Regions from separate parts of the Bradyrhizobium sp. USDA 4354 genome, predicted to be linked through region 1. Evidence: riboswitches for the same ligand, from Rfam matches in the RefSeq annotation. Region 1 holds a riboswitch; the other holds the start of a gene.
What was found. A riboswitch is a leader RNA that binds a small molecule or an ion and turns the genes downstream of it on or off. The one in region 1 is predicted to bind glycine.
Positions count from the first base shown of each region.

Region 2: linked by a shared signal. The riboswitch ahead of ACVIIV_RS15255 (D-amino acid dehydrogenase) and the one ahead of ACVIIV_RS20730 (D-amino acid dehydrogenase) in region 1 are both predicted to bind glycine.

Region 1 is NZ_JBSSDC010000001.1:4,538,769-4,542,976, forward strand. It holds gene ACVIIV_RS20725 (ABC transporter permease) at 1-871, opposite strand, end outside; gene ACVIIV_RS20730 (D-amino acid dehydrogenase) at 1,050-2,351, opposite strand; glycine riboswitch at 2,417-2,522, opposite strand; glycine riboswitch at 2,526-2,630, opposite strand; gene ACVIIV_RS20735 (M20/M25/M40 family metallo-hydrolase) at 2,878-4,008, opposite strand.
Region 2 is NZ_JBSSDC010000001.1:3,285,393-3,289,600, reverse strand. It holds gene ACVIIV_RS15265 (M24 family metallopeptidase) at 1-735, opposite strand, end outside; gene ACVIIV_RS15260 (D-aminoacyl-tRNA deacylase) at 821-1,759, opposite strand; glycine riboswitch at 2,519-2,618, shown strand; glycine riboswitch at 2,622-2,709, shown strand; gene ACVIIV_RS15255 (D-amino acid dehydrogenase) at 2,771-4,018, shown strand.

The DNA of each region.
Region 1 (4,208 bases):
GCGACGTCAGCAGGATCATCGCCTGGATCACCGGGTAGTCGCGCGCCAGCACCGCATCCACGGTGAGGCGGCCGATGCCGGGGATGTTGAACACGCTCTCGGTGACGACGACGCCGGAGATCAGCAGTGCAAAGCCGGTGCCGATCACGGTGATCACGGGTACCGCGGCATTGCGCAGCGCATGGCGCATCATCACCGCAATCTCGTTGATGCCCTTCGCACGCGCCGTTCGCACGTAATCTTCGCCGAGCACGTCGAGCATCGCCGCGCGCGTCATGCGCGCGATCAACGCGATGTAGATGAAGGACAATGCGCAGGTCGGCAGGATCATGCGCTCGAAGAACGGCCCGAAACCGTTAAAGATGCTGCGGAAGCCCTGCACCGGCACCCAGCGCAGGTCGATCGCGAAGATCTGGATCAGGACATAGCCGACCACGAACACCGGCACCGAGAAGCCGAGCACGGACAGGCCCATCACGAAACGATCGATCCAGGTGCCGTGCTTCCAGGCCGCGATCACCCCCAAGGGAACGGCGACGATCACGGCGAGGATGATGGTGCACAGCGCGATCGAGATCGACGGCTCGACGCGCTGGCCGATCATCTTCATCACCGGCAGGTTGGAGATCAGCGAGGTCCCGAGGTCGCCGTGCAGCAGCTTGTTCACCCAGGTGATGAACTGCACGATCAGCGGCTCGTTCAGGCCGAGCGAGGTGCGGATACGCTCGAGCCGTTCCGGCGTCGCGTTGTCGCCGGCGAGAATCGCGGCGGGATCACCGGGCGTCAGCCGCAGCAGCAGGAACACGAACAGCGCGACCACGCCCATCACGGGCACCGCGGCCAGAACGCGGCGAATAAGATAACCCAGCATGCACCTATCTCCGGCTGCGGAACTTGGGGGGCCTCGAGGCGCCCGTGAACTCTGTCGTGTCTATCATGCCTGTCACTTGGACTGGAAAGGCCGCCCGGAGACGCCGCCCTCTCGGGGCAAATTGTGTGCCAAGGGCTGCGCTGTCGCAAGAGGCCGGCATGTCCCCGGCATCGACCACTCAGGATGCATGTCGCAGTTCACGCTCAACCCCAAGTGAAGACGTGGTCGTCGGCGCATTGAGCCCGCGCCAGCCGTCGATGGTCTGGGCAATCATCTGCGCCGTCGCCGCCGACAGGGTCCAGCCGAGATGGCCGTGGCCGGTGTTGAAGAACACGCCCGGTATCCGCCCTGCGCGCACCACCGGCATCATGTTCGGCATCATCGGGCGCAGCCCGGCCCAAGGCACGACGCGCGACGTTTCGACGGCGGGGAAGTTGCTGCGCACCCAGTCGATCAGCGGCTGCACGCGGTCGGCACGGATATCGCGATTGAAATCGTTGAACTCGGCGGTGCCAGCGACGCGAAAGCGATCGGCCCCGAGCCGGCTGGTGACGATCTTGGCGGCCTCGTCGAGCAGGCTCACGGTCGGGGTGGCATTGCGGCTCTCGGCGGTGTCGAGCTGCACGGTGATCGAGTAGCCCTTCACCGGATAGACGTTGACGCGCTCGTCGAGCAGGGCGGCGAAGTGACGGTTAGCAACGCCGGCGCAGACCACGACACCGTCCGCCTTCAGCATGCCGCGCGCGGGGGCGACCGCATCGTCCGCGGCAAGGTCGGCCCAGCCGAGCACGAAGCCGCTGCCGGCACGCGCGATCGAATCGATGCTCGCTTCGTGGATGAAGGTTGCGCCACGCCGCTTACAGGCGTCCGCCAGGCCGCGGGTGAACTTGTGGATATCGCCGGTCGCATCCGATGGCGTGTAGAAGCCGCCATAATAGTCCTTGCGCAGTGTCGGCTCGATCGCGCGGATTTCCTCCGGCGTCACCGGGCGGCGGTCGAGGCCACCTTCCTGCAGCAGCGCGTTGACGCGCAGACCGGATTCAAAGCCGTCCTTGTCACGATAGATGTGGAGGATGCCGCGGCGCTCGAGATCGAAGTCGATGCCCTCGCGCGCCGCGATGTCGAACAGATGTCTGCGCGCTTCGATCGCGAGCCGCGTGGTCTCGATCGTGTTGGCCCGGTAGTTGCCGATGTCGGCGACGAACTCGCTCATCCAGGAGTATTTGTGCCAGTTCGGCCGCGGATTCATCAGCAGCGGCGCGTCGCGCCGGAACATCCAGCGCAGGCCTTTCAGGATCGTCGCGGTGCTGTTCCAGACTTCGGCGTTCGATGCGGAGAGCTGTCCGCCATTGGCGAAGGACGTCTCCATCGCAGCGTAGCGGTGCTTGTCGAGCACCGTCACCTCAAAGCCGCGTTCGAGCAGGGCATAGGCAGTCGTCACGCCGGTGATGCCGGCGCCGATGATGGCGATATGGGTCATGACTAGTTCGGGGCTCCCGCGTTTAGAGTCGGCTGACCGCCGGCCAAGGCCGTTGGCGGCGCCCCATCTGTCACGGGTACCTGAGAGCTTGATCCGCTGCGGATCTCGCAACGGACTATCCCCTTCGGTGGACGTCACGATTGCCTGCAATCGCGCCGCCTCTCTCCAGATCGTCCTGACGATACAGTCCTTTTGCCTGAGAGTTTCCGGGGCGGTTGCTCCGTCGGCGCCGCAACGAAAGCTGAAAGCCTTCGTTGCGATCTCTCCCGCATCGTCGCGTGGACGGCCGAGCAGTACGATACGCCTCATTTTTGGACAAGGCTAAATTTAGACCGCGACTGCCAACGCATTGTGCAGTGCGAAGTTGATTCAATTGCGTGTTGTTTCGGGCCGTCGTCCCGGGGCGATGCGAAGCATCGAACTCTGGTGCGCACTTGCGCACCTGAGGACCTCGAGATTCCCCGGTGCGCAATTGCGCACTCGAGGTCTGGTCCTTCAGGACCATCCCGGAATGACGGCTGCGCCGTCACTCCAGCGTCGCTAGCAATCCCGCCATCAAGCGCCCACGCTCGACCAGGCTGTCGATTTCGATGAACTCCTCCAGCGTGTGGGCATTGCCGCCGCGCACGCCCAAGCCGTCGAGCGTCGGGATCCCCATCGCTCCGGTGAAGTTGCCATCGGAGCCGCCGCCGGAGCTCGCATGGGGTAATTCCGCGCCGAGAGATTTGGCGATGCCGCGCGCCTTTTCGTACAGCGCCATCGTGCCCGCGTTCGGCTCCCATACCGGCCGCGTCACGCCGCGCGTGACCTTGAAGCTGACGTCGTTGTTAGTGGCCGAGAGCGCAAGCATCCGCTCGACGCCGCGGTCGAGATCGGCCTGGCGCTTGGCCATGGAGAGCGCTTCGCCTGTCGCGGTCGTTGCAACGCAATTGACCCATTGGCCGCCATGGACGACGCCGACCGAGAAGGTGCAATCCTCCGTCGTCATCGCGTCGATCGCGAGAATCTGCCGCGCCATTTCGCGGATTGCCGAACGTCCCGCCGACAGCGTCGCGCCGGCGTGGCTTGGCCGGCCCGTCGCCTCGAGATTGAACCGCGCGATGGCGTAGCGTCCGGTGGTGACGCCGTTGTCGGCGCGGCCGGGCTCCGGCACCAGCACGTATTTGTTGCGTGCGGCTTCCGCCTCGATGATGTCGCGCGTCGAGGGCGTGCCGACTTCCTCATCAGGCGTGAACAGCACGGTGATCGGCAGCGGCGTCGTGAACGAGGCGCGCGCCAGCTGCCGGATCGCTTCCAGCGAGAGATAGTTGCCGCCCTTCATGTCGTAGATGCCGGGGCCGTAGCACTTGTTGCCCTCGCGCCGCCATTTCAGCTTCTCGATCGTGCCGACCGGGTGGACGGTATCCATGTGCCCGGCGATCAGGATACCCGGCTCGCCCTGCTTCGGATGGGGAAAGCGCGCGCGGATGACGCCGCCAAAGCCTTGGCGGCCGGCGATGCGCTCGATCGTCGCACCCATGATCGCCATATCCCGCGCTGCGATATCGAGCATCCGGTCCACGGCATCGACGTCCCAGGTTGGGCTCTCGCATTCGACCCAGCCGCGCAGGCCTTCGAGCATTGCCTCGGAATCAAAGGGAAGATTGGCAGGATTCATCTCAATGTCTCTCAAGCTTGGAAAGATGGAACGGGCATTGCATCGCAGACAGGACAGGCGGAGGGGTTGTAGAGCCAAACCGATCTTTGTGGAGCCCGTGCGTGCGCCGCAAGGGCTTGCAATGAAACCGGATTGACGCGCTTCACACTGTCTGCAAGTCTCGAAAGATGAAGGCATTGCATGAGGTTAGTTCGCCCAAC
Region 2 (4,208 bases), 1.3 Mb from region 1:
TTTGTCGGTCGGAACACCGTAAGGACGCGTATATCCCCCGCGCCCAGAAACACCCACTATCTTGCTTGTCTTCTCGACACCGCGACTGAAACATTCGAATTCGAACTGGCGACAGGCCTCGCGTTCCGTCATACCCAGACGCAGTTTTGATGCTAAATTTTCGAATGATTCCGAAACAAGCCTGCATACAGTTCGAATTCTGTCGATCTCTAGCGGAGACTTGACCATTCGCAGGGGCGTGAAAATCGGATCCGATGCGTCGACGAACGTTCGAGGCTTGATCGCGTCGGCTACACGCAAGAAATCTCCCGCGGGGAAGCCAAGCCTACTCTCCGCGCCAAGCTCTACGCCGATCCTAGCGTGCTCCGGCAGTAATTCACGCACCGCTCGTGCAAGGGCGGACACACCCTCATCTTTCGGATTTGGGCTAGGCCAGCTCCGGCAATCTTTTACCCAGGTCGTTTCTTTATAAAACTGGTCGATTCCCTCTGGGACGACGGCAACGGGGTCAGCTGACGAAAGAATGAGAAGAAATCGCGGCCGGGTCGTCTGCTGCGGGGTCGTGCTAGGCTCACCAATGAAATACCGCAAATTGTGTTCGGACGTCGCCAGAAGCGCGTCAATGGCATGCTCTTTCATCAAACGCCGCGCGCGCTCGACGCGGCCCTCGTATTCGATCCGGGGAAACGGATCGTACTGAATGGTCCTAATCGAGCCCATCCCCAAGCCGTTCATCGCTCTTCTCCAGAGAAACACGTCAATTGCAGGACGACCGACAATTTAGATGCCAGTTCGACAGCAGATGGCCGCCTTCGCGCGCTCATTCGACAATATCCTTCGGAAGAGCCGCGCGCATTTTTTTATGCGAAAGCATCGGAACACCGAGCTCCTCTGCGAGGAGGCGAGCAACCCCCTTGAAAGGCGCTTTTAGCTTATCGTGGTACACGATGCTTTGAATCCCGCCTACAATCGACTCCACGCAAGCTCTCAGGTCGACCAAACGCCTTTCCTGGTCATAGCCATCCGACACGAGCCAATGGTTTGGTAGGACGTGACTTGCTGCGATCGGGGGTCGATCGCGCGACTGCAATACCGGGTTCGTAAAGCTCGGCTCGAAGTGAACGCCTCCGATGCAGAGCACGGAGTGTACCGGTTCCTCAATGCGATCGAAAATTCGCAGCAGCGATCGCGCCAGCACTCGGGCCGCAAGAGGGTTTGCCCAATCTTCGGGCGAGCTTCCGATCTCGACATCGACAGCCGACGGCCGCAGGTCAGCGAGACGGGTACCAGCATCACCGGCCTTGACGCCCGACCAATGAGTCGCTTCCAGGTAAGTACGAAAGGAGTCAAGACCGGAAGTGACCCGCTCGGCTTCGATGGCCAGAAGAAGCCCCCGCGTAATCCGAGGGTCGACCGTGCTGAAGGTCCCCGTGGCCAGATCGCCGGTCGTTTGAACCGAGAAGATTGCGTTTGGCGCATTGGCGCCCTCGTGCCAATTCACGATGCCAATAACGTCAGCGTCACCGAAGCGTTCATTCAAGATTGGCGCGTAGCGCGCATAGTCGTTACTTACGACCTCGTTCGTGGCCACGATCGAAATTCTGGCGTCATGCAAGCCAGCGACTTCGAGGACGGAGTGCCCATCGACTTCGAAACTCGTTGCAACAAGAGCGCATTCCGCCTTGAGAGCATCCAGAACGCGCCCCGCGACCGGGTCCTTTTCTCGATCGACGCAGAAGACAAAAACGGCATTTCTCATCGCGATCCTCCGCCAAGTCCAAGGCAGATCGAGAGCGTAGTACGCCTATCCTGAACTTGGCGCCGTCGTCTTTTCGACTTTCTCGGAAACCACCATGCTCTGTGAACGGAAATCCGATCTTGCAGCGCGAGAGCGTGCGCGTGGGAGGCGATTAACCCAAGCCCGAATAGCGTCACAATGGCGCCACTCGCGAACTGAGTCCCATTATCGGCTATCCTGCTTGGCGGAGTAGCGACCGGAAATCGCGCGAATTGGAAATCGAGGCAGCGGATCGCCGAACCAGCAGCGAACTTCACCCGGTTGCGTGTCGAGCAAGAGCGAATCCTGCCGTCATATGCCAGAGACGTCGACGCGAGAGCCGCGAAGAGCCCCTCATCGAGCGGAGCGACCGACTCAGGCGTGCAGGCCTCCATTTCGGCTCGACTTTGAAAGAGATGCATGCCAGGCACAGCTTTGTAGGGTCCTACACCACCGCAGACTTATTAGAGCGTCGCCACGCAAACATTGCGCGTTCTTTTGAGAATCACGCAGTATTTCTGCGGTAGCCGCCGATAGCTCGCTGGAAACCACTGGAACATCCAGCGGATGCAATTATCAAAAGGCGAGATCAGCATAGTACTAGGCAACAAACCACCTGCTAATTTGGGTGGGGAGGCTAGGCAAACATCGAGTTGTCGCTTACGCCGCCGATTTTGGGATCCGACGATTCATCACGGCTTGACAGGTAGTGAGTACGTCTGAGAGTGTTATCGTGTCTGATGATGGTGTGCGGGAGAGCGCGATAAGCCTGCAAAGGCGTATCACCGCCGACGGAGCAACTCCCCAAGGAAACTCTCAGGCCCAGGACCGCACACCGAGGACGATCTGGAGAGAGGTGCCGGTCAGCACCCACCGAAGGGGACCGTGATCCACGAGGATTGCGGACAAAGCTCTCAGGTGCACGGACAGATTTGGGGACGGAGACATGGCGACGCCATTCACCGTTCGTTCAATCTTGTCCTGGAGCATACGATGAGCACGATCATCATAATCGGGTCCGGCGTCACCGGAGTTACAACTGCCTATGCCCTGGCCCGCCGCGGCTATTCGGTTACAGTCTTTGATCGCCAGCGCTATCCGGCGATGGACACTTCGTTTGCGAACGGCGGCCAATTATCGGCAAGTAATGCCGAGGTTTGGAATAATGTCGCAACGATCGTAAAAGGCTTGAGGTGGATGCTGCGCAAAGACGCACCATTGTTGCTGAACCCAAGCCCCAGTTTTCACAAATATACTTGGCTGGCAGAGTTCGTAAGCCAGATTCGAAACTACCGCCACAACACGATCGAAACGACGAAGCTAGCGATAGCCGCTCGCAAGCATCTTTTTGAGCTAGCCGATCGGGAGAGCATCGATTTCGACTTGGAACGGCGAGGAATCTTGCACGTTTATTCGAGCAAACCCGATTTCGATGCGGCCTCTCGCGTGAATCAGTTGCTGCTCAAGGGCGGATTGGATCGCCGTCCTGTGACGCCTTCTGAGATGCTTACAATAGAGCCAGCTCTGCGCGATCAGTATTATGGTGGCTTCTTTACCCCGTCTGACTCAACCGGCGACATTCACAAGTTCACGCGCGGCCTCGCTGCGGCTTGCGAGCGAGGGGGCGTACGCTTCGTCTTTGATGCAGAGATCTGCGGCATGCGGTCCGACCGAGACGGTGTGGTCGTACACTGGAAACGAGGTTCGCTGAAGGAAGAACTCAATGCCGAACGCGCAGTGGTTTGCGCGGGGGTCGGCAGCCGCCGCATTGCTTCAATGCTGGGGGACAACATCAACATTTATCCCGTCAAGGGCTACTCCATCACGGTAGAGCTGGGAGACGAAACGAGCCAAAAGGCTGCGCCTCGTGTCAGCCTGCTGGACGAGGCCACCAAGATCGTGACCAGCCGGTTAGGAGAAGATCGCTTCCGGGTCGCGGGGACCGCCGAGTTTAATGGCGAAAACCGCGACATCCGCTGGGACCGAATTAAGCCCTTGGTGCGCTGGGTAGAGCGATCGTTTCCGGATGTGTCGACCGCGCAGGTGGTGCCATGGGCGGGCTTGCGTCCTATGACACCTAGCATGATGCCAACGGTTGGCCGCGGCAAACGCCCGAATGTTTTCTACAACACAGGCCATGGTCATCTCGGCTGGACATTATCCGCTGTCACAGCTGAAATGATCGCTGATGTCATTACGACAGACGGCAGCAACACTCGGCTGAGCGCATCCGTGTCCTGATCCTGTTGAATGGGTCCTGGTCCATGCTCCCGCCGATATCGCGGCGGGAGCATGTCGATTGACAGTACCGAAGCGGATTTTGAAGTCGCTCTCGAAGGGTGATGCGAGCCTCACGGTCGGGCGACTTGCTTCCCGCAATTCATTATTCAGGTAAGCGCCCCTGTGAACCACTTGGCACCGTTGCCTCCGA